3 regions of the Salimicrobium jeotgali genome follow, and region 1 is predicted to be linked to each of the others. Evidence: riboswitches for the same ligand, from Rfam matches in the RefSeq annotation. Region 1 holds a riboswitch; each other region holds the start of a gene.

What was found. A riboswitch is a leader RNA that binds a small molecule or an ion and turns the genes downstream of it on or off. The one in region 1 is predicted to bind S-adenosylmethionine.
Region 2: it holds a riboswitch for S-adenosylmethionine, as region 1 does, so the genes downstream of both, AAV35_RS03705 (methionine ABC transporter ATP-binding protein) here and AAV35_RS10960 (methionine ABC transporter ATP-binding protein) in region 1, are expected to answer to the same signal.
Region 3: it holds a riboswitch for S-adenosylmethionine, as region 1 does, so the genes downstream of both, metK (methionine adenosyltransferase) here and AAV35_RS10960 (methionine ABC transporter ATP-binding protein) in region 1, are expected to answer to the same signal.

What each region holds. Positions count from the first base shown of each region.
Region 1 is NZ_CP011361.2:2,186,985-2,197,248, reverse strand. It holds gene AAV35_RS10990 (hypothetical protein) at 175-474, shown strand; gene AAV35_RS10985 (hypothetical protein) at 510-704, shown strand; gene AAV35_RS10980 (hypothetical protein) at 778-1,065, shown strand; partial or broken gene AAV35_RS14565 (DUF1028 domain-containing protein) at 1,221-1,886, shown strand; gene AAV35_RS10970 (S66 family peptidase) at 1,941-2,972, shown strand; gene AAV35_RS10965 (GNAT family N-acetyltransferase) at 3,005-3,478, shown strand; SAM riboswitch class I at 3,558-3,673, shown strand; gene AAV35_RS10960 (methionine ABC transporter ATP-binding protein) at 3,760-4,788, shown strand; gene AAV35_RS10955 (methionine ABC transporter permease) at 4,778-5,440, shown strand; gene AAV35_RS10950 (MetQ/NlpA family ABC transporter substrate-binding protein) at 5,459-6,292, shown strand; gene AAV35_RS10945 (M20 family metallopeptidase) at 6,305-7,498, shown strand; gene AAV35_RS10940 (cytochrome c oxidase subunit 3) at 7,589-8,164, opposite strand; gene AAV35_RS10935 (cytochrome c oxidase subunit I) at 8,154-10,079, opposite strand; gene coxB (cytochrome c oxidase subunit II) at 10,100-10,264, opposite strand, start outside.
Region 2 is NZ_CP011361.2:745,143-755,406, reverse strand. It holds gene AAV35_RS03735 (cysteine desulfurase) at 1-1,131, opposite strand, end outside; gene sufD (Fe-S cluster assembly protein SufD) at 1,131-2,438, opposite strand; gene sufC (Fe-S cluster assembly ATPase SufC) at 2,460-3,242, opposite strand; gene AAV35_RS14720 (YuzK family famiily protein) at 3,579-3,719, opposite strand; gene AAV35_RS03720 (hypothetical protein) at 4,101-4,376, shown strand; gene AAV35_RS03715 (MetQ/NlpA family ABC transporter substrate-binding protein) at 4,427-5,284, opposite strand; gene AAV35_RS03710 (methionine ABC transporter permease) at 5,314-5,982, opposite strand; gene AAV35_RS03705 (methionine ABC transporter ATP-binding protein) at 5,975-7,000, opposite strand; SAM riboswitch class I at 7,113-7,223, opposite strand; gene AAV35_RS03700 (TlpA family protein disulfide reductase) at 7,361-7,777, shown strand; gene AAV35_RS03695 (thioredoxin family protein) at 7,994-8,299, opposite strand; gene AAV35_RS03690 (toprim domain-containing protein) at 8,310-8,654, opposite strand; gene gcvH (glycine cleavage system protein GcvH) at 8,719-9,105, opposite strand; gene AAV35_RS03680 (arsenate reductase family protein) at 9,127-9,480, opposite strand; gene AAV35_RS03675 (acyl-CoA dehydrogenase family protein) at 9,589-10,264, opposite strand, start outside.
Region 3 is NZ_CP011361.2:822,959-833,222, reverse strand. It holds gene AAV35_RS04155 (alpha/beta hydrolase) at 1-200, opposite strand, end outside; gene AAV35_RS04150 (gamma carbonic anhydrase) at 263-778, shown strand; gene metK (methionine adenosyltransferase) at 882-2,084, opposite strand; SAM riboswitch class I at 2,346-2,448, opposite strand; gene AAV35_RS04140 (thiol-disulfide oxidoreductase DCC family protein) at 2,495-2,872, opposite strand; gene pckA (phosphoenolpyruvate carboxykinase (ATP)) at 3,023-4,612, shown strand; gene ytkD (RNA deprotection pyrophosphohydrolase) at 4,750-5,214, opposite strand; gene AAV35_RS04125 (IucA/IucC family C-terminal-domain containing protein) at 5,354-6,130, opposite strand; gene menC (o-succinylbenzoate synthase) at 6,205-7,281, opposite strand; gene AAV35_RS04115 (o-succinylbenzoate--CoA ligase) at 7,268-8,719, opposite strand; gene menB (1,4-dihydroxy-2-naphthoyl-CoA synthase) at 8,788-9,606, opposite strand; gene menH (2-succinyl-6-hydroxy-2,4-cyclohexadiene-1-carboxylate synthase) at 9,661-10,264, opposite strand, start outside.

The DNA.
Region 1 (10,264 bases):
TTTCCACTTAGAAGTTTTTACTTTTTATGGGTATTTTAAACAATAAATCCCGGGCTTTGTTTCGATTCCTACAAAAGTCAGGGGGGTTCTTGAAAAAGAAATTGAGTTTCTCCTGTTCATTTGAAATAATTGTAACTAATGAAAAAGCTGGAGGAAGAAAGGAGAGGAACGAAAATGGAATTCGATTTTTTCTGGATAGCAGTGGGGATAGCCTTTGCCGGATATTTTATCGGGGAAGGTCTTAAAAACTTCAAAAATCCCGAGTCCGGTGATTCGTTCAGTGAAATCTTCAGGGAGGAAGAAGACTACAAGTTAATAAAGGAAAAAGATGTACATTACTACATAGGTGTATCAAAAGAAGATGCCAAAACGCTGCTGCAGGAGTACCCGGATATTCCGCACGTTACGATCAACGATAAAATTTATTATCCGAAGGCTCAGCTGCACCAATGGTTGAAGAGTATTGGAACGTAACCTGAAGAGCGCAAGATGACAGGGAGGGAGCTTTCATGCTGAAAAAAAGTTTGCGGTTCAGCATCATATTCTTTACGGTCACCACTATATGGCAGTGGGGCTTTGAATCGGCGATTTCGTGGGGGGAGAATATAGCGAGCGCATGTGCAAGTTTTTTCATTTACTTTCTGGTAGAGTTGTCCGCGAAAGATTATGACAGGCAAATAAAAAGCGAAAATAATGAGCTTTAAATAAATTGAAACGCGTCCTCTTTTTAATCGTATGCTAAGAAAAGCGTTTTCTCACAGGGGAGGCTCAGGCTATATGGAAGTGTTTTTGATGTTAATTTTTGCAATACTTCTACTTTTCGGTTTTAACCGGCTGATGGGTTACAAAAAAGGTAACATCACGATCGATTTTGACGATAGATATGTAAATCACAAGAAGTACGTAGAAGCTATACAACAGGAACTCGCCTCACAGGGAAGGCAAGTCAGTTATAAAGGTAACCGGAAGTTTATTATAGATGGCCAGTCCTACATTTTCATGGAGCAGAATATTTCCATGGGCGGTGTGCCTCTCCAAAGGACGATTCTTAAACCTAAAAAATGACAGCCTTTTAGCTCGCAGGAATTGAGAAGCAGAAAATGTCTGCTAATCATTTAAATAAGGCATGCCTGCTGGTTATAAACAAGATTTCTGGATACAGGAAAGATCCGATAACGTAGAATTTAAAATAAAAACACTATCCAAAGGAGGATAAAAAAATGACTTTTTCTATTACAGCAAAATGCAAAGAGACCGGACAGTTTGGAGTAGCAGTATCCACTAAAGTACCGGCGGTGGGGGCTCTATGTCCATTCACCGCACCAAAAACCGGAGCCGTAGCCACCCAGTCTTTCGTCAATCCTTACATCGGAATTAACGGTATCCGATATCTTGAGGAAGGTTTTTCCGCAGAGAAAGCGAAAGAAAAGGTTTTAAAAGAAGATGCACAACCAGCTATCCGGCAGTTCTGTATCGTGGACAAGGATGGAAACAGTGCCGCTTTTTCAGGAGACTAATGCGAAGGATGGTATGGACACCGGGAAGGAGATCATTTTGCGGTAGCGGGAAATATGCTCACCGGACCCGAGACGATCCAGGCGATGTATGACTCTTTTCTGGAAACCGAAGGTAAACCACTATCCGAAAGGCTTATTATGGCTTTGCAGGCCGGCCAGGATGAGGGAGGGGACAAGCGTGGCCGGCAGTCAGCTGCCGTGCGCGTTTCGGACACTGAAGAGTACCCTTTAGTCGACCTTCGGGTTGATGAGCATCCTGACCCTGTGAAGGAGCTGTACAGAATTCATCAGGTAGCGGAAGAAGAACTGTTCCCTTTCGTCGGGGATCTTCCCACTAAAGATAACCCTAAAGGAAATTTCGATTCTTAATACAGAGGAAGCTCCGATAAGATAAGAAATAAAGTGGTAAAGGGAGTGTTTTCGTTGTTAATTAAACCGCAAAAACTGAAAGCAGGAGATAAAGTGGCAACAATAAGTACATCTTCAGGCATCGCCGGTGACCCGGACATCCGATGGCGATATGACCAGGGCGTAAAAAGACTTGAAGAAGTGTTCAATTTAGAAGTCGTTCCTATGCCTAACAGTCTAAAGGGCTCTGAATATATTTACGAGCATCCGGAAGCACGTGCGGAAGATTTAATGGAGGCGTTCAGAGACGAGACGATCAAAGGGATCATTGCCAATATCGGAGGGGACGATAGTGTGCGTCTGCTGCCGTATATCGACTTTGAAGTCATCCGGAATAATCCTAAAGTTTTTATGGGATTTTCGGATGTAACAGTTTCTCATCTTTTTTGCCATAAGGCGGGCTTGTCCTCGTTTTATGGACCTGCGATTTTGACCGACTTTGCGGAAAATGTGGAGATGGACGCATATACAGTGAATATGCTGAACCGCACACTTTTCTCCGAAGAAACTATCGGTAACATTCCTCCCGCCAAAGAGTGGACGAGTGAACATTTGGAGTGGGAGGAGGCGAACAAAAACATCCGCCGTAAAATGCAGACAAACTCAGGATATGAAGTTCTGCAGGGCTCCGGCATAGCGCGGGGCAGACTCATCGGCGGTTGTATCGATGTTCTGGAAATGGTAAAAGGAACGGAACTCTGGCCGAAGAAGGATGCGTGGACGGGAGGGATCATCTTCTTCGAAACTTCCGAAGAAAAAACTCCGCCTGAGGATATAAAACGCTGGCTTCGTAATTACGCAACCCAGGGGATTCTTCAGAAGGCCGGCGGCATCATATTCGGTAAGCCGAAAGATGAGACATATTATGAGGAATATAAAGAAGTTATTTCCCGGGTAATGAAAGAGTATGACCTCGAGAATCTTCCTGTGCTTTATAACTTGAATTTTGGCCATACGGAGCCGAAATTTCTCCTTCCTTATGGAGCGCAGGCGGAAATTAATTGCAGTGAAAAAACTTTTTCCATTCTGGAAAGTGGAGTGGAATGACCGGCATTTTATAATGAAAGCAGGGACGGTTTATGAATTTTGGAATAGAAAGTATGACTGAAGAATCAGCTATACGGACGTTGAAGTGGAAGTACAGAGAACCTTACGATTTTTACAATTGTATATTTAATGAAAAAGAGATAAATGAAAGACTGGATGGTTCATACAAAGTCGTTGTCGATGAATACTCGGAAGAAGTTTTTGGGTTTTTTTGCCTGGGGGAGTCGGCCCGCATCCCGGCGGGGCACCAGCACGGGGTATATGACGAGGAATGCGTGGATCTCGGAGTCGGTATGAAGCCCGAAAAAACAGGGAAGGGGCACGGGTTTAAGTTTATGTCCTTTATTGTGGAATACATAAGAGAACATTACGGAAAGGTGTGTATAAGATTGTCCGTAGCTGTTTTTAACGAGCGGGCAATTCGTCTGTACAAAAATTCAGGATTTGAGCTCAGAAGTTCTTTCCTTACCGATACTTCCTCTTTCATTACAATGGTAAGAGAATAAATAATTTTCAAAAAATGATTGACGGTAAAGACGCGAGTATATTAATATAGTCTACATCACAAAAAACTATAAACGTATCTTCTTATCCAGAGAGGTGGAGGGACTGGCCCTTTGAAACCTCGGCAGCGGAACTGATGGAATTCCATCGGAAACCGTGCCAATTCCAGCAGGTGCATCGCACTTGAAAGATGAGAAGAGACGGTTTTCTAAATTTTATTAGAAGACCCCTCTTCCATTTTTCTGGAAGAGGGGTCTTTTCGTTTAAGTAAGGAGGATGGAGCATGATTCAGTTCGAGAACGTTTCGAAAGTGTATGAGCACAACGGAAAAGAGTTGCGGGCGGTGGATGGCGTAGACATATCTATCGAGAAAGGTGAAATTTTCGGAGTGATCGGGTTCAGTGGAGCCGGGAAAAGTACGCTTGTCCGGTTGGTGAATCTGCTGGAGCAGCCTTCCGGGGGCAATATATTAGTGGAGGAGGATGATTTGTCCCGGTTGTCCAAGCCCGGACTCAGGAAAATGCGCAAGCGTATCGGGATGATCTTCCAGCACTTTAACTTACTGGAGTCTAAAACGGTTTTACATAATGTCGCCTTCCCGCTGATCATTTCCGGCACTCCCAAGAAAAAAATAAAAGCCAGAGTGGAAGAGGTCCTTGATTTCGTAGGACTTTCGGATAAAGCACATCAGTATCCGGAAGAACTCTCGGGTGGTCAGAAACAGCGGGTAGGTATTGCCCGGGCGCTTGTTACATCACCGGACATTTTATTATGTGACGAAGCGACTTCGGCACTTGATCCGGAGACGACGAAGTCGATCCTTCAGTTACTGAAAAGAGTACGCGACGAGTATAATCTTACGATATTGATGATTACTCACGAAATGAACGCAGTCCGGGAAGTGTGCGACCGTGTCGCTGTCATGGAAAACGGCCAGGTCATTGAACAGGGGTCCATTTTCGAACTGTTCTCGAATCCTCAGCACCCGACGACGAAAAACTTTATCCAGTCGGTGATGGAGAGCGATATCCCGCCTTCCATCCTCTCGGGTATTGAAGAACGCGGGGGAGGACGTCACGTATACCGGGTCACATTCGTCCGGGAGAAGGCTGCTCAGCCCATCTTTTCGCAGGTAGCCAAAAACTATCAGGTCGAAGTGAACGTTCTTTTCGGACAAATTACGGAACTGCAGGGGATCCCGTTTGGCCAGCTGGTAGTGGAACTGCTTGGGGAAGACAGGGAGATTGTCAGAGCACTGGATTATATACAGCGGACAGTAAGCGTCCAGGAGGTGGAAGCTGATGCAGGTTAATTTACTGGAATTCTGGCCAAAGATTTTGCAGGCCATCAACGAAACATTGATTATGGTAGGGGTGTCACTGGTGGTAGCGGCACTCATCGGTATCCCGCTTGGAATCGCACTTGTCGTTACGAGACAGGGCGGGCTTCTCCAAAATAGCGCATTTTTCAAAGGGTTGAGCGTAGTGATCAACTTCTTCCGATCCATCCCGTTCATTATTCTTCTTGTAGCGATCCTCCCTCTTACAAGGTTTCTGGTCGGCACGTCTATTGGAACTGCAGCGGCTGTCGTACCGCTCGTACTATTTTCAGGACCTTATATAGCAAGGCTGGTGGAAAGCAGTCTTATGGAAGTGAAACCCGGCGTCGTGGAGGCGGCAGAAGCGATGGGAGCCTCTCCTTGGCAGATTATATTACGAGTATATGTACCGGAAGCCTTGAGTGCGATCGTGCTGAACCTGACGATAGCGACGATCGGCTTAGTTGGGGCATCTGCCATGGCCGGCTTCGTCGGAGGAGGAGGTCTTGGAGACCTGGCGATAGCCTACGGATATCAGCGGTTCGAAACGGATATTATGATCGTTACGGTTCTGCTGCTCGTACTGCTTGTACAAATCGTGCAGACATTGGGAAACGTGTTATCCAAAAAAATGAGAAGACAATAGGCGGGAGGATTTATTAAAATGAGAAAATTAATTGTACTACTTGGTCTGGTAATAGCGGCCGGGACATTATTCGCAGGATGCAGTAAGGAAAGTGGGGCTTCGGGAAGTGACGAAGTCGTTAAAGTAGGTCTGAATGGATCCGGCGTACCTATCTGGGAGAAAGTGAAGGAAAAAGCAGCCGAAGAAGGAATTGAAATAGAGCTCGTGGAGTTTTCGGATTACGTTCGTCCCAACATGGCTCTGGCGGACGGGGATATCGATTTGAATGCCTTTCAGACCGTTTCCTACTTCGACTCTTTTATTGAAGAACGGAACCTCGATCTCGAACCTATCGCTACTACAATCATTGCGCCGATGGGTGTGTACTCGGAAGAATATGAAGATGTAAAAAATATTCCGGAAGGGAGTTCTATTGCCTTACCGAAAGAAGCTACAAATATGGGGCGTGCCCTTCTTCTGTTGGAGAAAGCAGAACTGATCGGTCTGCCGGAAGATTTTGACGGGAACGGTTCGCTGGATAAAATAACGGACAATCCTAAGAATCTGCAATTTGAACCGGTCGCAGCTGCCCAGACGCCGCGTGTACTGACTGATGTAGCAGCGTCTGTTATCAACAACGGGGTAGCCGTAGAGGCAGGGTTTGTTCCGGTGGACGACGCTATTTTCATAGAAGATGAGACAGCTGAACCTTATATAAACATTATCGCAGCGCAGGCCGAGGAAGCGGATAAAGAAGTGTATCAGAAAATTGTCGATATATACCAGCAGGAAGATGTGGCAGAACACATTCGTGAAGTGTTCGATGATTCATTGATACCGACGTTCGTCCCTCTCGAAAAAATAGGATGGTAAAGGAGAGTAATTATGACTTTGACGACAGCACACGACTTACAGGAACACATCGCCAGTTTTATTGAAAACAGGAAAGAAACTTATATTACGACGAGTCATGCGATTCATGACAATCCGGAAATAGGAAATGAAGAATTTTTCGCTTCAGGGTTGCTTACTTCTCTCCTTGAAGAAGCCGGGTTCACTATTGACAGGCAAATTCCGGACCACGAAACCGCCTTTTTGGCACGTAAGAAATCGAGCCGGCCGGGCCCTGTTATCGGATATTTAGCGGAATACGATGCCCTTCCCGGCCTTGGGCATGCGTGCGGGCACAATATCATCGGTACGGCATCAACAGCGGCAGCGATTGCTCTCGGAGAAGTGATAGAGGAAACAGGTGGGGAAGTGGTAGTTCTTGGAACTCCGGCAGAGGAAGGAGGGCCGAACGGAAGCGCTAAGGGTACGTTTGTAAGACATGGGTACCTCCGGGACATAGACGTCTGTATGATGGTCCATCCGCTCGGAACTACATCAGGTTCCGCCCCGACGCTGGCGGTGGATCCGGTGGATTTTGAATTTTTCGGGGCAGCTGCCCATGCTGCCAGTAACCCGGAAGATGGGATCAATGCTCTGGACGCTGTGCTTCAGTTATTCAACGGCATTAATGCTCTCAGGCAGCACGTATCTGAAGACGTACGGATGCACGGAGTGATTCTGGATGGGGGAGAAGCCCCGAACATAGTACCGGAATACGCACGGGCCCGGTTTTACTTAAGGGCGAAGACGAGAGAGGACTGTGACCGGCTCACTGCCAGAGTAAAAAAGGTCGCTGAAGGAGCTGCTGCGACAACAGGTTCTTCCTATACTATGACGAAAATTCAGAACGGGGTGGATAACTTCAACGTGACGCCCGCATTTGAGGAGATTTTCAAAGAAAAGATCAAAGGGCTCGGGGAAGATTATCGGCCGCTGAAGAAAGGACTCGGCTCAACGGACGCCGGGAACATCAGCCAGGTGGTACCGACTATCCATCCTTACATCAAAATCGGTGAAGAGGACCTCGTTCCTCATACGAAGGAATTCAGGGAAGCAGCCCGCTCGGGAGACGGTGACGCAGCCTTATTGAAAGGAGCGAAAGCGTTGGCTCTGACAGGAGTCGAGTTGTTATGCTCAGCGAATTTGTTACAGAAAGTGAAGAATGAATACCTTGGCAGGGAGGCGTGAATATTTAGAGGAAAGAAAATCTTCGCCGTTTACTGGGAATAGTAAGCCGGCGAAGATTTTTTAGTTGCTTTTCTGTACTCATTTTAAGGATCAGAAGAGGTAGGGAATATAAACAACGAGCAGAATGATTATCCAGAGGGCGTCTACGAAATGCCAGTAGTAATTGAATATTTTATGTTTCTCCTTAAACAGGTTGAAAGGCAGAAGTCTGCCCTGAACAAGCAGCACGATCATCCAGCCCAGCCCGAACGTTACATGGACGGCGTGAAGACCGACTAATACATAGTATGCAGACAGGAAGTTGTTCGTTGAGACGACGTGTCCTTCGGCAATGAATTTGCGGAATTCTTCTATCTCGAAGTACATGAAGCCGGCTCCGAGCAGAAACGTGATGACCACACCTGCCACTATCAGCTTCATCTTCCTCTCCTTCAGTCCTTTTTCCGAGAGGAGCAGAGTGCCACTGCTCGATATCAGGAAGAGAGAAGCGAACAGTGTCGTCTGCCATTCGAACAGTTCACCCGGGTACGGCCCTGTCTGTGGTGGAGTGTAAATGAGGTAAGTGGCGAACAGTGTCGTGAACATAATCGCTTCCACAAAGAGATATATGAAGAAACCCGTTTTTTTGTCGGCAAATAACTCTTCGGACATTAGCTTACTGCTCATTTTCCTCCTCCTCTCTCTTATATGCCTCCGTGCGTTCATCGGAAAACGCTCTGATGACGAAAGTGCTTAACGACAGGATGCCGCCGAGGGTTTGCACCCACACCCATCCGTAAATGAAGCCGAAACTTAAGATGAATAAGCTCCCGGCAAGAAACATCGGCTGGAACGTTCTTCTCGCAATGGGAGAAGGACGGGGGTTTTTTGCCACCGGTAACGGCTTGTTATTGATTTTCGACCACCAGAACATGTCTCTGCGGTCGATGACCGGCATTCTTTCAAACGGGTGTTCCGGAGGAGGGGAAGGGACGCTCCACTCCAGGGTCCTCCCGTCCCACGGGTCGTCTCCGGCTTTGGCGCCGCTGCGATGGGTCTTAATGATATTCCAAAGGAAAAACAGCATAGATACAGCCATAAGATAGGCTCCGATACTGCTGATGAAATTGTAGGACCACACTCCGTCTTCCTGGGTGTATTCATAGACACGTCTCGGCATACCGTCGAGGCCGGCTAAGTGCTGCAGGAAGAAAGTGAGGTGGAAGCCGATAAGAAACAGCCAGAAATGCCACTTCCCGAGTGTGTCGTCCAGTATTTTCCCGGTCATGATCGGATACCAGTAGTAAATAGCGGCGAATGCTGCCAGTATGGTGGAGCCGATGATAACGTAGTGCAGATGGGCGACTACGAAGTAGGAATCATGGAACTGCATATCCGCAGCTGCCGAACTGAGCATGACCCCCGTCACCCCGCCCATGACAAAGGTGGGAATGAAGCCCAAAGCGAACATCATAGGAGCTTTCATACTTATGACGCCGCGTCTCATCGTGAAGAGCCAGTTGAACACTTTAATTCCTGTCGGCACGGCGATAAGCATGGAAGTGATTGCGAAGAAGGTGTTCGAAAATGCCCCGAGCCCCACGGTGAACATATGGTGCACCCACACCATCAGGGCGAGCAGACCGATTAACGTCAGGGAAAAGACCATGGACGTATAGCCGAACACATTTTTTCTTGAAAAGTTGGAGATGATGTCCGAAAAGATTCCGAAAGCCGGAAGAGCGATAATATAAACTTCCGGGTGCCCGAATATCCAGAACAGGTGCTGCCAGTAGACCGGATGGCCGAGTTCCCCGAGGAAGAAAGTCGCGTCGTAAAGCCGGTCGAACTGAAGCAGCAGTAAAGCAATCGCCAGCACAGGAAAAGCGATCAAAATTAAGAAAGAAGTAATCAGCGTAGCCCAGGGGAAAAGCGGCATCCTCGACAACGTAAGCCCCGGTGCCCGCAGGCGAATAATGGTAGCCATCATGTTGATCGCTGCAAATATCGTGCCAAGCCCGGAAACCTGGAGCCCGAATATGTAGAAATTGTTGTTGGGCCCGGGCGTATAAGAATCGGTCGAAAGCGGAGCGTAAGCGGTCCACCCCATGTTCGGCGCAGCATTGAAAAAGAAGGCGAGGAAGAAAATGGTTCCTCCCGTTAAAAACAGGTAGAATCCCACCAGGTTCAAGTAGGGGAAAGCGAGATCGTTGGCACCGATCTGGAGCGGAACCGCTACGTTCATTAACCCGATTAAAATAGGGGTGGCCACGAAAAATATCATCATGGTTCCGTGAGTTGTGAACAGTTCATTATATTTTTCACCTTGAAAGACCCAGAATTCGTTTTCCGGGGTGATAAGCTGGGTCCTCATAAATAAAGCGTCCACACCCGCTCTTAAAAAGAAAAGCATGGAAAAAAGAATGTACAGGGTACCGATTTTTCTGTGATTGGTCGTCGTGGTATAATCCAAAATCGTCGACCAGTACCGGTTTTTAATGATGATATATAGAACAATAGGTGTGATTATAAGTACGCTTAGCCACCCGGCGATGACGTCTGTGGGTACGAATACAGATTTTCCGTTAAACGAGAATTCCATAGTCTCACCTCTTTAACTGTCTATTTTTCTTCACTCAACCATTCTTCGAATTCCTCTGCCGGTATGACTTCGGTATCAAACCTCATATCGGTATGGCCCAGACCGCAGAATTCCGCACATTTTCCCTGGTACGTGCCTGTCTGATCCGGGGTCACCTTGAGCTCGTTTTCCTCCCCCGGAATCGT
Region 2 (10,264 bases), 1.3 Mb from region 1:
GGCTCTGGCTGTTGCATTTACACCGAGCCACTTCATAAGCGGCTGGGCACAATGGTGTCCGGCCCTTACGGCTATCCCTTCCGTATCCAGAACGGTAGCCAGATCGTGCGGGTGGACGCCGTCGACGTTGAAAGTGACAAGTCCTGCCCGTTCTCTCGGACCATAGACAGTCACTCCGTCCATGTCGTCCATCTTTTTAAGCGCATAGCTGATGAGCTCCTCTTCGTGCTTTTCGATTTCTTCCATACCGACACTTTCAAGATAATCGATGGCAGCACCGAGTCCAATCGCTCCGGCTATGATCGGCGTACCTCCTTCAAATTTCCACGGAAGCTCTTTCCACGTGGAATCGTACAGGCTGACGAAATCGATCATTTCTCCGCCGAATTCTACCGGTTCCATATTATCGAGCAAATCTTTCTTACCATACAATACCCCTATTCCCGTCGGTCCACACATCTTGTGGGCCGAGAAGGCATAGAAATCACAGTCCAGATCCTGCACATCGATTTTGATGTGAGGAGCACTCTGAGCACCGTCCACGACTATTACTGCATTCTTCTCGTGAGCCGCCGCTGCGATTTCTTTGATCGGGTTGATGGTACCGAGAACGTTTGAGACGTGGGAGACAGCTACTATTTTGGTTCTTTCGCTGATAGTGTCTCTCACATCGCTCAGGGAAAGCGTGCCGTCCTCCTGCATCGGGATATATTTTAGTGTTGCATTTTTACGCTTCGCAAGCTGCTGCCATGGTATCAGGTTACTGTGGTGTTCCATTTCCGTAATGACAATCTCATCACCAGGAGCCACATTATCCACACCGTAGCTCTGGGCTACCGTGTTGATTCCCGTTGTCGTACCACGATTGAAAACAATTTCTTTCGTATTGGATGCATTTATGAAAGAGCGTACTTTCTCGCGTGCTCCTTCATATTCATCCGTAGCGAAAGCCCCAAGTGTGTGCACTCCGCGGTGAACGTTCGAGTTGTACCGCTTGTAATAGTCATCGATTTTATCAATGACAGATTGTGGTGTCTGGGACGTCGCCGACGAATCGAGGTATACAAGAGGATGACCGTTTACCTCCTGATGAAGAATCGGAAATGCCTCACGTACCGCCAATACATCCATTAATTCACTTTCCTTTCGATTACCTGACGCAACTGATTTTTCACAGCCTCTACCGGAAGCTGGTTGACGACCGGTGCCAGGAATCCGTGAATGATCAGGCGCTCTGCTTCTCTCTTCGGAATACCGCGGCTCATCATGTAATAAAGCTGAACCGGGTCCACACGTCCGACAGAAGCTGCGTGACCTGCTGTTACATCGTCTTCATCGATAAGAAGAATCGGGTTAGCATCCCCACGGGCATCCTTACTGAGCATAAGAACACGGGACTCCTGTTCCGCATTCGCTTTCGTTGCACCGTGGTCGATTTTGCCGATGCCGTTGAAGATACCGGAAGACTTGTCCTTCATAACTCCGTGCTGAAGAATGAAGCCGTCCGATTCTTTACCGAAGTGACGGATATTCGTCGTAAAGTTCTGCTTTTGCTCTCCACGTCCGACGACAACCATCTTCGCATCGCCTTCCGAGTTATCACCGACGAGATGCGTGATATTCTCAGCTGCGGTGTTCCCTTCGTTCATCTGACCGATCGCCCATTCGATACGGGCATCTCTGCCTGCAATACCGCGGCGGTTCGAGTAGACGGTCGTACCTGCTGCGAAGTTGTCGACAGCACCGAAGGAAACTTTCGCGTTATCTTTTGCGATGACTTCCGTAATGATATTAGCTGACGTCTGAGCTTCCGTGTTATTGGAAATGTAGTTTTCCACGTAAGTGACGGAACTGTTCTCTTCTGCTACGACGAGGATGTGGTTGATAAGAGATGCGCGCTCATCCTCCTGCCAGAAGATTGCCTGAAGCGGCTCTTCGATATTCACGTTTTTCGGAACGTAAAGGAAGATACCGCTGTTCATAAGAGCTGCATGCAGAGCACTGAGACGGTGTTCATCTACAGCTACCGCTTCTGTCATGTAATACTCTTTCACGAGTTCTGAATGATCGCGGAGTGCAGTGAAAATGTCCGTGAAAATCACGCCTTTGTCCTGCAGTTCCTGGTTAAGAGAAGAGTATGCAGCCGTGTGGTTGCGCTGAATGAGAAGGTTCTCCGTTTCTTTCTCCTGATCGAGGAAATTCTGGATTTCCGGTGGAAGATTTTCGAGCGAGTCGATGTTCGTTCCTTCCACGTCATGAGAGAAATCGGTGAAGTTCCATTTCTCTATATTAGTTTTATCGGGCTTCGGCATCGGAAGATTCTCCGATTTTTCAAGAGCCGCCAGACGAAGCTCTTTCATCCATGCCGGTTCGTTATGCTTGTTCGAATATTCTGTGACGTATTGCTTGTCGTATGGCATTGATACTTCTACAGCCATGAGATCCCTCCTAACCTTCGATTATTTAGAGCCGATTGTTTCGTCTTCGATTCCAAGTTCTTCCTTGATCCAGTCGTACCCTTCTTCCTCGAGACGCTGAGCAAGTTCAGGTCCGCCGGTTTTCACAATGCGTCCCTGCATCATTACGTGCACTTTATCAGGAGTGATGTAGTTGAGAAGACGCTGATAGTGAGTGATGATCAGGCAGCCGAAGGAGTCGTCACGCATCTCGTTGATGCCTTTTGCTACGACTTTAAGAGCGTCGATATCGAGACCGGAGTCGATTTCATCCAGAATGGCGATAGACGGCTCGATGTTCATAAGCTGAAGGATTTCGTTACGTTTCTTCTCTCCGCCGGAGAAACCTTCGTTAAGGTAACGCTGAGCCATATTCTTATCGATGTCGAGTGTATCCATCTTCGCATCCATCTGTTTGATGAATTTCATCAGGGAAATCTCGTCGCCTTCTTCACGGCGGGAGTTGATCGCCGAACGAAGGAAGTCGGAGTTCGTCACACCGCTGATTTCACTTGGGTACTGCATAGCAAGGAACAGACCCGCCTGGGCACGTTCGTCCACTTCCATCTCGAGAACGTTTTCCCCGTCGAGCAGAATTTCACCTTGGGTAACTTCGTATTTAGGGTGACCCATCACTGCTGAAGCCAGTGTGGATTTACCGGTTCCGTTCGGTCCCATTACCGCGTGGAATTCTCCACCTTTTAGAGTTAAATTTAGACCTTTCAGAATTTCCAAACCTTCAATTTCAACATGAAGATCTTTGATTTCGAGTGTTGAGCCTGCCATGTATAATACCTCCTGTGTATTGTGATCAATTATTGGGTGTATGGTCGGTTGATTTAAAACCATTCTCAATTTATTCTCATTATAATCTTAAATCATTTCAAAGCTGATATCAACTTTTTTCGTCCTTTCCATTTCCCGTTTGCACCATCTCCTATTATAACAAAAACTTAAGGAATAGCTAAAGTTATCTATTACATTAATCTTTTGATATTCAATTTGGAGACAGGGGCGTCTGCTGAGATGAAGTGTGCGAGAGTGCCATGCGTGCCTGCAGGAAAAAACCGCCCGGAGAGAAGATTGATCCTTCTCTCCGGGCGGTTCCTTTATACTTATATATTATCTGTGCAGCTGTCTTTCCATTTCCGAGTGTATTTTCTTGCTTTCTTCATACTCCCGGCTCCGTTTCTTCTCTACATGAATCTGGGTTTCCAACTTTCTGCCGTATTCCGCAAAGCAAATGTCGTGTGCCTGGAACATTCCTTTTTCCATTTCACTCGTATAAGTTAAACCCAAACAGTCGCTGATAATTAATCAATCCTTTCAGAGTTTTTACAACTATAAGAATAGCACAAAGAAGAAATCAGACAAAAGCGCAAATCTTATGATTATTCAGCATTTTCGTATAGATATACTCTCTGAGAATAAATCAGGAAAGGCATGCCTATAATTCGTCCTTTTCTCTTCTTTATACTCTTCTGTTGTTATATGGGGGTGATTCCCCGCACTCGGAAAATTAAACACATTTTTTTGAATATCCTTCTCCTATTCCGGATGCCGGGAACCTCAGAAGTTCTGAAACTTCGCGCCTCCTTCTTCCGTATATGCGTTATACGCAATTTACAACGGGAGGGAATGTACATGGTATTTGGCTTTTCCGGAATCATCATACTGGTCATCATCTATTTCTCAATTAAAATCAGTAATTTAGAAAATCGGGTGGAAGGGCTGCATTATAAACTTGATACAATCAAAGCACAGACAAACGTTTCCGGCTACCCGGTCGATGAAGAACTGCTGGAATTACTCGGGCAGGGAGAGGAAATAAAAGCTGTCAAAAAAGCACGGCAGGCTTTCGGACTTTCTCTCGTCGAAGGAAAGCGCTATGTAGATAATTTGAAAACGGACAATAGCTGAAGCAAAAAAAGGAAGCACTCCCCACTCAAGTCAGGGGAAGTGCTTCCTTTTCATTTTTCGCTGTCACTGCCGTCTACAGGCACGACCGCACCATCATACTGCTCTTTCATGAAGGACTGGATTTCATCGGAGCGAAGTACTTCCACCAGGGTGTTCAATGCTTCGCTGTCCTTATCTTCACTTTTCGCTGCGATTACGTTTACGTAAGGAGAGTCGGAACCTTCGAGAAGAAGGGCGTCTTCACTCGGGTTAAGGTCCGCCTGGATCGCGTAGTTCGTGTTGATGGCGACAAGCGCATTCTCTTCTCTCTCGTAGTTTTCAGGTAGAAGGGCTGCATCGATCCCTGCGTCGAACTCAAGATTTTTAGGGTTCTCGACGACGTCTTCCAGTTTAGCGTTCACCGGATCCACGTCCGGGTCGATTTTCACCAGGCCTTCTTTCTCGAGAAGGGAAAGGATACGCCCATGGTCTGCGACAGAGCGGCTCATAAGCACCGTCGTTCCATCCTCCACATCTTCGATACTTTCGATTCCTTTGGAGTAGATACCCATCGGCTCGATGTGGATACCTCCAAGGTTGGCGAAATCATAGCCGTTCTCTTCCATTTGCGTATTCAGGTAAGGAATATGCTGAAAATAGTTTGCGTCGATCTCCCCTTCAGACAGATCACGGTTCGGGAGGACGTAATCCTGATATTCTTCGATATTCAGCGTAATGCCCTTTTCTTCCATAAGCGGCTGTGCTTCTTTCAACACTTCTGCGTGCGGAACACTGGTGGCGCCGACGGATATTTCGGATGTTTCTTTATCCGATCCTTCCGAATCACCGGAATCTGAGCTGTCCGATCCACATGCTGCGAGCAGGGAAACAAGGGCTATAGTGGCTAACGTGAGTAGAAACTTTTTCATGGTACTCTCTCCTTTTTTAAAACGTAGTTTTATCTTTTGTCCAGTTTTCTGGAAGCGAAGTCTCCGATGAACTGGAAAACGAATACGATAATGACGATAAGCACGGTACATACGAATACGACATCAAAACTGTTCCTCTGGAACCCGTAAAAGTAAGCGAAGTCCCCGAGACCTCCGGCGCCGATCACTCCCGCTACAGCTGTATAGCTGATCAGAGCGATGGCCGTTACTGTAAGTCCGGATATCAAAGCCGGAGTCGATTCCGGCAGAAGAACTTTGAAAATGATTGTACGGTATTTGGCTCCCATCGCTTTGGCCGCTTCGATTACACCTTTATCCACTTCTTTAAGTGCTATTTCAACGAGACGGGCATAGAAAGGCGCACCTCCGATAATGAGTGCCGGCAGTGCTGCTGAAGGCCCGCGTATCGTCCCGACGAAAAAATCGGTGAACGGGAACAGAAGCAGGATGAGAATAATGAACGGGATAGCCCGGAAGACGTTGACGAAAGCTGCGGTAATCCAGTTCGCTATTTTATTCTGCCAGATGCCTCCCGGGCCTGTTAAATAAAGCAGCAGACCGAGAAGCAGGCCGAATATGAACGTTCCGAGAACGGAGAAGAACGTCATAAACAGCGTCTCGTTCGTCGCGGTAATCATGTCGTCAACCTGAACGTTAGGAAACAATTGTTCAAACATCAAGGGCCACCTCCACTTCTACAGACGTTTCTCTTACATACGTCAGAGCCCGTTCAATTTCTTCTTTTTCTCCTTCGAGATGCACGATCAATGTACCATATGCACCCTTCTGGGTCTGGGTGATCTTCCCGTGGAGCACGTTCACATCCACCTGGAACTTCCGGGACACTTCACTGATCAGTGCCTGATGCGTACGTTCTCCGACGAAATGGAACTGGGCCACTTCCCCGAGAGGGTATTCCTCTTTAATAAGAGAAAGAGAAGATTCCCGGTCAGGGTCTCCCATCACCTGGTCGACGAAACGTTTCGTCACTTTCTGTTTCGGTCTTAAAAATACGTCCAGTACGTCACCTTCTTCCACAATTTTTCCGTCTTCCATTACAGCCACACGGTGGCAGATTTTACGGATGACGTGCATTTCGTGAGTAATGAGCACGATGGTAAGTCCGAGTTTCGCATTGATATCGACGAGCAAATCAAGAATGGAGTCGGTCGTTTCCGGATCGAGAGCGGAGGTCGCCTCATCACATAAAAGGACTTTCGGGCGATTTGCGAGTGCTCTGGCGATACCGACACGCTGTTTTTGACCCCCGCTCAACTGGGAAGGGTACGAGGTCCCGCGGCCGCCGAGACCAACGAGCTCCACCAGTTCGTCCACACGTTCCTTTCTTTCCTCCTTCGATACTCCCGCAATTTCGAGTGGAAAAGCGATATTATCTTCCACTGTACGGGACCACAGCAGGTTGAAGTGCTGGAAGATCATTCCCATGTCCTGGCGGGCCAGACGGAGATCTCCTTTTGACAGTGAAGAAATCTCCCTGTCGTCTATATTGATCGTTCCGCCACTCGGGTCTTCGAGACGGTTCAGCAGGCGGATGAAAGTACTTTTTCCGGCCCCGCTGTATCCGATGACGCCGAAAATTTCACCGGAGTCGATCGTCGCCTCGAGGTCACTGACCGCGTGTACATCCTGATCCTTCGTTCGGAACACTTTTGACAGACCTTTAATCGAAATCATTGTTTTTCCTCCTGCGTCTGTAAGAGTCGCTGTCTCTTACGGTTTTAGCAAATAAAAAAAACCCCTCTGCCTGAAAGAACAGAAAGGTTGGTATTTAAAAATCAATTCTGTTCTCTCATCTATCAGAACCGATTGTTCTGTAGGATTTGGCACCATTTTAAACAGAATGTTTAACGGTTGCCGGGCTTCATAGGGCCAGTCCCTCCACCTCTCTTGATAAGAGAATTTCATTTATTCAATTTATAGAGCGATACGGAAGATTTTAGCACTGTACCGGGCTGGTGTCAATAAACTTCAATAAAAAGCGTGTATATGTTACGATTTTTGCAAACTTGCTATTGAAGAAAGGATCCGATACTTATGAAAGCACCCGTATTCACATTACCATACCTTACCGGAGAAGGCACTTATACACTTCCGGAAACTCCGGGGAAAGTCACCATTCTTACTTTCTGGGCCTCCTGGTGCCCGGATTCCGGTGCAGATATGCCGAAAAAAGAGCAGCTTTTCGATTCGCTCCATACGGACGACGTGGAAATGATTACCATCAACGTTGCCGGCCGGGAAGGAAAGAGGGAAGATGCCGTAAAGTATAAAGAGAAATTTTTGACACAGCCGACGCTTGAGGATAATGGAACGAAAGTGTATGACCTCTACGGCTGCACCGGTGTTCCTACCACCGTCATCATCTCATCCGAAGGGGAAATCGTTCATCAATTCGGCGATGACGCTTCCTTTATGGACATTATGAAAGCCGTCGGAGAAACGGTGGAATAGTGGAGATTTCTTTTGCGTGACTTTCGGACGCCATATCCGGCCCCGAAGGTCACGTTTCTCTCTGTTTCCTTCCCTTCAGCACATCCTTCCCTCTCTGAAGGGAACGATTCGGCGTAAATCGTTCCTTTCAGGCCCCCGTGGCGCTTCCGAAAGGAACGATTCTCCCGTCCGCGTTCACAAAAGCACCAGCTCCCGGGATGATGAGCTGGTGCTTCGCTATATTTTCTCTTTTTCTTTCATCAGATTGAAAATTTTCGTCACCGATTCGAACGCATACACTTTCTCTTCCACTTTCCCGTCTTTCCATACGAGCAGACAGGGTACGCTTGATACCTGTTTCTCCTGCATGAAGTCCGGGAAGAGGCTCGCGTTCATTTCATAGAAGACATCTTCTTCTCTCATCTTCTCGATGATATCAAGCATTTCCCTTGCCAGGTGGCACGTTCCGCAAAAGGGACTGTAAATGAATACGTACCCTCTTCCTACTTCCGGCAGTGTTTCCCTTACATTCACTTCTTTCATTGTTGCCTCCTTACATCATGTAGACAGGTTTGATCCGGAACCGGTACCCCGCAAGCATCCGTGCGAGTTCCGGTTCCGGCGTAGCAGCTACTTCCCGGTACGTTTTGCTTGTGTACAGATGTACAGCGTGAGGAAGTTCTTCCCTGAACTGTTCCCGGAGTCTGTAGCCCGAGTAGTCTTCATCGACGAGTATATAAACGTTGCGGTGATCCAGATCGTACTCATAAATCAGCTCATCCAGACGCTCCAGGCCGAGTGTTCCATACGTGCAGATGATTTCAAGAGGCTGCGCCAGCATCTTCTTAATATGCTTTTTGTCCGTAATCCCCTCAACGATTAAAATAGGTTCATTCATCCCGCTTACCCCTTTATACAGAAACAGACCATGCGGATCCATGGTCTGTCGAAGTTAATAAGTTCTATTCATCTTCGGAAATCATAGCTTCGTACTCATCCGCACTCATCAGATCATCCAGTCCGGACTTCCCGGAAGGCTCGACTACGATCATCCACGCTTTATCGTAAGGAGATTCGTTTACTAGTTCCGGGCTGTCCTCGAGTTCATCGTTCACTTCAACGACTTTCCCGCTGACGGGAGCATAAAGTTCGGATACCGTCTTCACGGATTCCACACTTCCGAACGGCTCATCCACTTCCACTTCATCACCGACTTCCGGAAGCTCGGCGAACACGACGTCACCGAGTTCGGACTGGGCGAACTCTGTAATACCGATGCGAAGGTTATCCCCTTCTTCTTTTACCCATTCATGTTCTTTTGAATAACGAAATTCTTTTGGCAGTTCCATTATTGACCCCTCCTTCAAAAATTACAGCCAGTTGGCTTCGTACTCCGTTTCTTTGAACCCTGCGGTCACGCGACTTCCATCCGTAGCTAGCGGCCGCTTGATCAGCATGCCGTCGGAAGCCAGTATCTCCGCCTGTTCTTCAAGCGTCATGTCCCCTACTTTGTCTTTCAGTCCAAGCTCACGGTACTTCTTCCCGCTGGAATTGAAGAAACGTTTCGAAGGAAGATCGCTGTTTTTCATCATCTGCAGCAGCATTTCCTTCGAAGGTGGAGTTTCCACGAGATTCACAGCTTTATAATCCACATCGTTCTCATCAAGCCATCTTTTCGCGTTGCGGCACGTGCCGCACTTCGGATACCAGTAAAAGGTAAGCATGACTTCTCCCCCATTCCTAACAAAACAATATCACATTTATCCTACCACAACCGCTCTTTGTTGAAAAACAAAAGGCTGTCCCCCGGCAGAGGACAGCCTTTTTCGAAATTACACGAAGTATTTTCCGGCTTTTTCAAGACCGACGGAAATTTCACGTTTTTTCTTGATAACATTCACCGGGTTATGACGCGTCAGCTTCCGGAGAGCTCCGAGCATCATGCGGAGATCGTCGCCCTCTTCCGCTGCGATAAGTGTTTCTTTCGCGTGCGCTTCGATACGATTGAACGCTTCCTGAACGTACACTTCCGTATATAGAAGTTTCTGGCTGTGTTTTTCGGCTCCGTCTTTGTCGACAGCTTTCTTCGTACGGAGAATGGCAGATTCCATATTGAAAATTTCACCCGTAATGTCTGCCAGGTTCACAAGTACTTCCTGTTCCTGATCCAGTTTCTCCCCATATTTCTGAGCAGCAAGTCCGGAAGCCAGCAGAGCGATCTTCTTCGCATTCTTCAGCAGGTAGAATTCCTGTTCAAGCGGAGCGTCTCCCGGTTCTTCAGGCATCATCGTCATGATTTCTTCCTGAAGTTTCTTAGCTTTTTCAAAAATCGGCAGTTCGCCTTTCATCGCTTTTTTGACGAGGTTGCCGGGAACGATCATACGGTTGATTTCGTTCGTTCCTTCGAAAATACGGTTGATACGGGAATCCCGGTACATACGTTCCACTTCGTATTCCTGCATGAAACCGTATCCGCCGTGGATCTGTACCGCTTCGTCCACTGCGAAG
Region 3 (10,264 bases), 1.3 Mb from region 1:
TCCAGGTACTGCCGGAAACTGCGGATATGGCCCCGATTGTCTATATCGTCTCCCTGACCGGGAAGGTCTCCGACGACCACCGAGTAACCATCCGTCTGGAATTTCTCAGCCAGAGTCCTGTAGCGTCCTCCGTGCTCAAAAGCCCCGTGTACGACAACGATTACGGCTTTTGGCGTAACAGATATGTATTCTTTCAGCATCACTTGTACCTCCGTTTTCCTCTGATATACTTACTATAATATACAGTATAAGGAGGATGAAGATGATTTGCGAATATAAAGGTTACTATCCCGAAATTGCCGACACGGCTTACGTGGCTGAAGACACTGTCATAACCGGGGATGTGTCGATCGGGGAATATGCGAGTATCTGGTTCAAAACCGTAATCAGGGGCGACGTCGCTCCTGTCAGAATCGGAAATAATACAAATGTACAGGATCTCAGTCTTCTCCACCAGAGCCCGGGCATGCCGCTTACGCTGGAGGACGGAGTCACCATCGGCCATCAGGTTACGCTTCACTCCGCTACCATCAAAAAGAATGCCTTAGTCGGAATGGGATCGATTGTACTCGACGGCGCCGTCATCGGTGAAGAAGCTTTTCTCGGTGCCGGAAGTCTCGTTCCTCCAGGTAAAACGATACCTCCCCGCACTCTTGCCGTGGGACGCCCGGCTAAAGTAGTGAGAGATCTGACCGGCGAAGACCTCAAAGAACTGGATCGTATACGTAAGAGCTACGTGGAAAAAGGACAGTATTATAAAAACAGCGGAGAGAAATGATTCTTTGTTCTGGCCTCGGCCGTGTATTTTTCTTCTATTCTAATTTAACGGAATAAACAAAAATCCGAACGCTTTCGTTCGGATTTTTGTACGTGCGGCCTATCTATTCTTCTTTTATTTTAGCTCTCAGCAAATCCACTTTATCGACGTTTTCCCAGGGGAAATGATCCGCCGGGCGGCCGAAGTGACCGTACGCGGCCGTCTGTCGATAAATAGGACGTTTCAAATCGAGCATGCGGATAATCCCTGCCGGACGTAGATCGAAAAGTTCCCGCACAGCTTTCACGAGCCTGGCTTCCGTGACTTCCCCGGTACCGTCCGTATCGATGGAAATCGAGACCGGTTCGGCTACCCCGATGGCATATGCGAGCTGTACTTCACACGTCTTCGCAAGACCGGCGGCAACAATATTTTTTGCAACGTAGCGGGCGGCGTAAGCAGCGGAGCGGTCCACTTTAGTGGAATCCTTGCCGCTGAAGGCCCCTCCTCCGTGTCTGGCATAGCCGCCGTAAGTGTCAACGATGATTTTGCGTCCTGTCAACCCTGCGTCACCCTGAGGCCCGCCGATAACGAAACGGCCTGTAGGGTTAAGGATGTACTTCGTCTGGTCATCCATGAACTTCTCCGGGACGACCGGCACAATTATGTGCTTCATCAAATCTTCCTTAATCTGCCCAAGCGTAATCTCTTCGGCATGCTGCGTAGAGATGACCACCGTATCGACCCGGAGCGGGTTGTTGTTCTCGTCATATTCCACAGTCACCTGTGTCTTACCGTCCGGACGCAGGTAGGAGAGGGTCCCGTCTTTCCGCACGTCCGCCAGACGCTTGGACAACTGGTGAGCAAGCGAGATCGGCAAAGGCATCAGTTCATCCGTTTCATCTGTTGCGTATCCGAACATAAGACCCTGATCCCCGGCACCGATTGCGTCGATTTCCTCTTCGCTCATCTGTCCTTCTCTCGATTCCAGAGATTCATCCACTCCGCCCGCGATATCCGGGGACTGTTCATCAATAGCTGTAAGGACGGCACAGGTATCGGCATCGAATCCGAACTTCGCCCTCGTGTACCCGATATCTTTAATTGTCTGCCTTACGACCTGCGGGATATCCACATATGTCGTCGTACTGATTTCCCCGGAGACAAGTACAAGTCCTGTGGTAACCATTGTCTCACAGGCCACCCGGGCATTCGGGTCTTCCTTCAGTATTTCATCAAGAATTGCATCGGAAATTTGGTCACATATCTTATCGGGATGCCCTTCCGTAACCGATTCAGATGTGAACAACCGGCGATTTGCTGCCATGTTACATGATTCCTCCTTAAACTCTGATTACGGCACTCTTACCAGCATCATACTTTAATATACTGCATTCTGTTTCCGAATTCCGGCCCCTGTTTTCACGGGTTGAAAACCGGAATCAGTTCCATTCCTTCATTAACCATGCATGGAAAACAGGAAGGTCCTTCAGGAAACGTTTATACTATTAAGAGAAATTTTGATTTCCTTCATTAAAAAAGAAAAACCTTTCCTTCATCGTATGAGGAAAGGGATGATTTCCTTCCGCTCTTATCGTCCAAGAGAGTACTCTTGCGTCAGGTTAGCACCATATCAAAAGAAGGTTGCCGGGTTTCCTCGGGCCTGTCCCTCCACCGACTCTGGATAAGAGAGTTACCGTTCGCATTTTATCATACCAAATCAGCTATGATTGTCAATTAGATGGAGCAGCTTCCGTCTTTACAATCGTGGATTCCCACTCTGTATCTGTTATTAGCGATAAATCGGTAAACCGGAACTCCGACCGCCCTCGCAGTCCGAAACTCCATCAGCTTTCCGGCGAAGCGAAGCAGCGGCGACTCCTTACATATATAGGTGATCGCGTCATACCCTACATGTTCGTTGCGCGAAGGATCATATAAATGTAATTGTTCACGAATTTGTCCTTCTTTTTCAGCGGGAAGAGAAATATACTCGGTAAGCTTCTGCAGCGACAGCCAGAGCAGTCGATTTTCCCGGTCCAGGAGGCTCACCCACTTTTTCGTTTTAAGGCACAAAGGACATGCGGCATCGTACAGAACGATCGATTTCTTCAACCTTTTCACCTTCCTTTTCTCCAGATTATACAGCAGCTGCAGATGATTTTAAAAAAATGAATTGCAGTATGGACTATTAACGACAATGTGTTATACTATTTACAAATAATCGCTTACATGCGGAATTTCAGGGAAAGGCGGGTTTTTAAAATGATTCATGCCAGAAGCGACCGTTCAAGCATCGAGGAGCTGCTTGAGGAAGAAGGAACACAAGTACAGCTTTCTGTTCCGGACCTTACGAAAAACATACTCAACAGGAATGAAGGAACACTGACCGATACCGGAGCTGTAAAGGCAGAAACCGGAGCATATACAGGACGGTCCCCGAACGATAAATTCATTGTAAAAGACGATGAAACTGCCGAAAAGGTCGACTGGGGCAAAGTGAACCAGCCGATGCAGGAAGAAACATTCCTTCACCTTTACCACAAAGTGATCGGATATCTGAAAGACCTCCCTGAACGTTTCGTATTCCAGGGTTACGCAGGCGCCGATGAAGACTACCGTCTGCCAATCCGTGTGATTACAGAATACGCCTGGCACAATATGTTCGCAAGGCAGATGTTCATAAGACCCGGGAGTGAAGAGAAACCTCTTCACGAAAATGCGTTCACAGTGCTCTCTGCACCGGGGCTGAAAGCCGACCCGGAGACAGACGGAACCAATTCCGAAGTGTTCGTAACGGTATCATTCAAACATAGAATAGTACTGATCGGCGGCACGCAGTATGCCGGAGAGATCAAGAAGTCGATCTTCTCCGTGATGAACTATCTCCTGCCGAAACAGGACGTATTGCCGATGCACTGCTCCGCTAACGTGAACGCGGAGGGAGAAACCGCTCTCTTCTTCGGACTCTCCGGTACAGGAAAAACGACTCTTTCCGCCGACCCTTCCCGTTACCTTATCGGTGACGATGAACACGGCTGGTCCGATAGAGGTGTGTTCAATATGGAAGGCGGCTGTTATGCCAAAACTAAAGACCTTTCTATTGAAACGGAACCTGATATTTACAGAGCCATCAGATTCGGCGCGGTACTCGAAAACGTAGCTGTAAACCCGGGTACGGGGAAACCGGATTTCACCGACACTTCCCTGACGGAAAACACGCGTGTCGCTTATCCGCTTGATCATATCGACAATGCTCTTGAGGAAAGTAAATCCGGACATCCCGATAAAATAATCTTTTTGACAGCTGATGCTACCGGAGTTCTTCCGCCTATCAGCAAACTTACGAAAGAACAGGCGATGTATCACTTCCTGAGCGGGTATACGAGTAAACTCGCAGGGACAGAGCGGGGCGTCACCACGCCCGAAGCTACGTTTTCCGCCTGCTTCGGCGCACCGTTCCTCCCGTTACCGCCTTCCGTCTACGCGAAGATGCTGGGTGAGAAAATCGACGAGTTCAACACAGACGTCTACCTCGTCAACACCGGCTGGACCGGCGGAGCTTACGGGACAGGTAAGAGAATGAAACTGTCCTATACGAGACGTATGGTGGATGCTGCATTGAACGGAGAATTCAAAAACACGGAAATGTACCAGGACCCTGTCTTCGGCCTTAACATTCCTCTTCACTGTGACGGTGTTCCGGAGGAAGTCATGATTCCGCGTAATGCCTGGGAAGACAAAAGTGATTACGATACGCAGGCAGAGAGCCTGGCTGCCAAGTTCCATGAGAACTTCAAGAAATTCGCTTATGCTGACGAAACGATTGCAGCAGCCGGACCGGTCAAACGTTAATACTGTCATACAGACAACAAGCATGCAGAGAAACGCTCCATTTCTCTGCATGCTTATTTTTATCGGTCTTCTAACAAAAAAGCTGCCGAGAATTTCTCGACAGCCCGGGGAGTCCCCTGGTAGTTACACATCTTACGCTAAGCCGTTCCAATTCTTTCCAGGCAGCACGGGAGCACTTTATCTTTCATCATAAAACTGTACTCTTTCTGTCTCGGCAAAGCTTCCGGAAGCTGCTCGAGCAGTACCGGACCGTTCGTTTCGAAATAATGGGCTTCTTCCCGCAACTGTAAAACCTCTGCAAAATAAACGTTTTTGATGATCGTGCCACCTTTACCTTTGACGAAGTATTGACCGACGTAACGCAGCTGATCGACGATGCCTCCCGTTTCTTCTTTCACTTCCCTGACAGCAGCTTCCGAGGCGGTCTCCCCCTCTTCCACTTTCCCGCCGGGGAACTCCAGACCACGTTCCTTGTGTTCGGTCAGCAGCCATTTTCCACGGTATTGGCAAATCACCCATACGTGCTTCGGTTCGCTTGAAAAAGGGTGGTCCTTAAAAGATAATTTCACAGGATTATTATAATAATCATAGAACTCTTGCATATGGTATCAACTGCCTTTTCCAAAACACTCTTTTTACTCTAATTAAATCGTACCATATGAAGGGAAAATTACAAATGTTTCATTTCTTCTTTTTTCCACCGGCCGTACCGGAAATCATTGCAGCATCTTCCGGAAGAAACTATTTCTTCATGTTCTCCATCTGTTTCAGATGGGGACATACTTTACAGAACGTACTGTCTTCGTGAAGCCGGTAGGAGAGGCAGCAGCATTTCCTTTCCCTAGCCCCTGAAGGCAAGACGGGCTGAGACTCGAAGTAAGTGAAAGGGTTTTTCTGTTCACCGAACGGTTCTCCGTCCAGTTCATCGATGATATATCGAAAGTCTTTCCTTTTCTCTTCCAGTTCCTCTCCTTCATACCATTCAGGAAGTTTGCGTTCATAAAACCAGTACAGATAAATGGCTGTATTTTCCCATAATACCTTCTTTGAAATACGCGTAGTCTTATGAATGTGGAAAAGAACGGGCTGAAGGAAATCCCTGAATAAGTGCCGCATATTTTCAACTATCCACTCTTCCCTGTCTTCTCCCGGGACGGATACCGTTTTATCCCTGAGATGAAATTTCGGGAACCATTTCGGGTTCTCATCGATACGGATGTACTCCACATTCCCGGGGGAAACGTCAGGGAATTTATCAAACACCGTCATCATTACAATCGGCACCGTAACAGCGTAATATCCGAACCTTTTCCCGAGCAGGGAACCGGTAGTAAGAAACGACTGTGAATCAAGATACAGATGCAGGTCATTCAAAACATGTTCGATTCCTTCGCGGGATAACAAATCGGTTGCACGAACCGTTTCCAAAACCGGTTCCTGCAAATGTTGATCCGTAAAAAAGCGAAAATGCTCATTCAAAAACTGTTCTTCTTCTCTCGTAATCATTTCTTCACTCATATTCCTCACCTCTTCTATTCACTTACAAGTGTAGAAATTACTTACAGGTGTGTCAATGATTTTGATAATCATTTTCAGTATCGTTGAAACCATCTGTCTTTCGTAACACTTTCCATATACCCGAAATCCGGTTCGACTCCTATCCCGGGACCCGTGGGCACACGTATGAAACCATTCTCCAGATATATGGGGTCTTTTATAATATCTTTCTTAAAATACCGGTCAGATCCGGATAAGTCACCGGGGAGAGTGAAATTGGGCAGGGAAGCCAGCGCAAGACTATGAGCTTTCCCGATGCCGGTCTCCACCATACCCCCGCACCAGAGCGGCATGTCTTCGTTTACTGCCCGGTCATGAATTTGCAGGGCTTCGGACCATCCGCCCACCCGGCTCAGTTTTACGTTGAGTATCCGGCAGGCCTTGAATTCCATCGCCTGGACAGCATCTTCAAAGCTCCGGATCGACTCATCGAGACATATCGGCGTGTTCATTTTCTTCTGTAAATGACGGTGCTTCCGGAAGTCTCCGGATTGAAACGGCTGTTCAATCATCAGAAGCTTGAATTCATCAAGAGGAAGCAGTTCGTCCGGGGACTCGTACGCACCATTCCCGTCAATCATAAGCGGAAACGAGGCGTCCTCTTCCCTCAGCTCCTGCAGCTGCTCTTTTTCCCGCCCCCGCTCGACTTTCACCTTTGCCCGTTGGAAACCTGCCTGCTTCAGAGTACGGAGCTCTTTTTTCGGGTCACCGGAGAGACTGATCACTCCCCCGGCGGCAACTTCCTTTCTCGTCCCCCCGATATACTCGGATAAACTCCTGCCTTCTCTTTTGGCTTTCAGATCGAACAGGGCCTGCTCGATACCGGCTTTCGCCATAGGGTGCCCCTGTACGGTCCTGAATATCCTGGTGGCGTCCTTCTCATTCAGAGAGGGGAGGAGGAAATCTTTCGCTATATGCCAGGCTGTCGTTACGGTCTCTTCCGTATAGAAGGGGCTCGGAAAAGCGGCAATTTCGCCGTACCCTCTTTCCCCCTTGTCATCTTCCACTTCCACGATAATCACTTCACGCGACCCGATCGCTCCGTGTGCCGTAGTGAAAGGGGCTTTCATGGGTACCTCCACCCTGTGAAGGACGGCTTTATTCAATTTCATCGCACTCCCCCGCTTTCACCATCTCCGTAAGCTTATACTTCAGCACTTTATTCGAAGCGTTTCGAGGGAGTTCGGCCACCCGGTATACATATGCCGGATGCTTATAACGCGCCAGGTGTCTTTCGCAATATTGCAGTATCTCATCCCTTTTTATATCTTTCCCGGTGAGAAAAGCCGCGGGAACCTCTCCCCATTTCTCATCTTTCATGCCGGTGACAGCCGCCCCCGACACTCCGGGCACCTGCACGAGTACGTTCTCGATCTCCGCCGGATAAATATTCTCCCCGCCCGAGATGATCATTTCTTTCTTACGCCCGGAAAGATACAAGAAGCCTTCTCCGTCGAAGTAACCCATGTCTCCGGTGGCGAACAGGAGTCCTTCCTCCCGATCGCGTTTATAATACCCACCGGACACCATCGGCCCTGCCACAAGAATCTCGCCGATCTCTCCCTCCGCTGCATTGATGTGAAGAGAAGCTGTAGCTAGGGCTTTCCCTGCAGAACCGAGCTTCCTCGTGGCATCAGCCGGAGCGAGCGTTGCAATTTGAGAAGTCGTTTCCGTCATACCGTACGTCTGAAATACCGGAATCCCGAGCGAGGCCGCCCGGTTCAGCAATTTCTCTGTAGCAGGACCTCCGCCAAGCAGGAAACAGCGAAAAGAACCGGGGATATCGTCACGGTCGAACACTTCCACAAGCTCCTCGAGCATCACGGAAACACCGGAGACCATCGTGGCTCCTCTGTGTTTAATGCTCTCCACTACTTCCTGCGCATCAAAACGGGCATGGTGCTCGATGGTCATTCCGTAAATGACACCTTTCATCAGAGTGGAAAATCCGCTTACGTGGAACATCGGTAAATTCAAAATCCACTTATCTCTCCGTTCCATTCCGAGGTTCAAGGCGGAGCTGACGGCGCTGTGCCAGTGATTACCGTAGGTGTGAAGGACGGCTTTCGGAGCCCCGGTCGTCCCCGAAGTGTACATTAATGTAAAAACATCCTCCAGATCGATCCTCTCTTTCATCTCCGGCATCGTGTAATCGCCGGTGAGAGTGTGAAATGGCAGAGGCGATACATCCCCGGCGGTCAGTGCTTCCACTTTCTCTTCCTGAGCCGCCTCATAAATGATCGCCTTCACATCTCCATCGTGAATCTGATAATCCAGTTCCCTGATCGTGAGCCGGGTGTTCAAAAGAACAGCTCTTGCTCCCAGATAGCTGAGAGCAAATACCGACTCGATAAAGGCGACGCGGTTCGAAGAAAGAATCGCTATGTGGTCTTTTTCCTTCACTCCATGAAAAGAAAGAGCTGCCGCTTTACGTTTACACCTTTCCTCAAGCTCTGCAAATGTAATGCAGGAACCGTCCGGGAAGTCGACGGCAGGGTACTCCGGCTGCAGAAAAGCCTGTTTACTGAGCCAATGCGGCATCGTCGTCATACAACTCGCTCCTCTCAATAAATTCATACGCACAAAAGAGCGCCTGCAACAGACGCTCTTTCCTTTACTTATGGGAAACGCGGGAATTGATCGAAGTCAGGCTTGCGTTTTTCCTTGAACGCATCGCGTCCTTCTTTCGCTTCCTCGGTCGTATAGTACAATAGCGTTGCGTCTCCGCCCATTTGCTGAAGTCCGGCAAGACCGTCGGTGTCAGCATTGAAAGAGGCTTTGAGGAAACGAAGGGCCGTCGGAGATTTCTCAAGCATCTCTTTACACCACTGGAGCGTTTCTTCTTCCAGCTGTTCAAGCGGGACGACCGTATTTACGAGGCCCATTTTTTCTGCTTCCTCGGCCGAGTACTGACGGCACAGATACCAGATTTCGCGGGCTTTCTTGTGACCGACGATGCGAGCCAGGAGTCCTGCCCCGTATCCTGCGTCAAAGCTTCCCACTTTCGGTCCTGTCTGACCGAAAACTGCGTTATCAGCGGCAATCGTCAAGTCACATACGACATGCAGTACGTGCCCTCCACCGATTGCGTATCCCGACACCATAGCTACCACCGGTTTTGGAATGACACGGATCAGACGCTGAAGATCCAGTACGTTCAGACGAGGCACTTCATCGGTTCCGACATACCCGCCGTGGCCGCGTACGCTCTGGTCACCACCTGCACAGAATGCGGCGTCTCCGGCTCCTGCAAGTACGATAACTCCCACGTTCGAATTGTCACGGGCCCGTGTGAATGCGTCAATCAGTTCCCGGACGGTAAGCGGGGTGAACGCGTTCCTCACTTCCGGACGGTTAATGGTGATTTTTGCGATTCCGCCATATGTTTCATACAGAATTTCTTCATATTCATGTTCCTGAACCCAATTCACAGACATGAAAAGTCCTCCTTTTATTATGTAAATTGTATAGAATGTATTACCCAATTGGCATTATATCACGAATGAACGGGTGATTTCAGAGAAAATCTCCGGTTTTTCCAGGTGAGGGATGTGTCCGGCCCCTTCTATTACGCAGAGCTGTGCATCCGGGAAGCGACCGGCCATTCTTTCGTTGATTGCCACATACTTCTTATCTTCTCCTCCGGCAATAAGACATACCGGAAACATAAGAAAAGAGAGGGAGTCCCACATGGAAGGCTGAACTCCGGTGCCCATCCCTTCCAGAGAATGGACAAGTCCGTCGATATCGTTATCGAGACGTTCCTCTCTCAGCTTCTGCTGCCGGTGTCCGGGCAGGGAAGCTATCGTTTCGAAGAGAGGGAGGGATTCCCATTTATCGGTAAAGCCCTCGATTCCGCTGTTTTGCAAAAGCGCTATCACTTTTTTATCTTTACGGATGCGTTCTTCCCTTTCTTCCCGGGAGGAAAGTCCGGGAGAAGCACTTTCAAGAATCAGCCGGTCTATAAGATGAGGGAAGCGTTCCGCAAAACATAAAGCGGTTCTCCCTCCCATGGAATAGCCGAGCAGAGAGACCCTGGTCACTTCCAGTCTTTGAAAAATCATTTCCAGATCATGCACAGCCTTCTCCATGGAG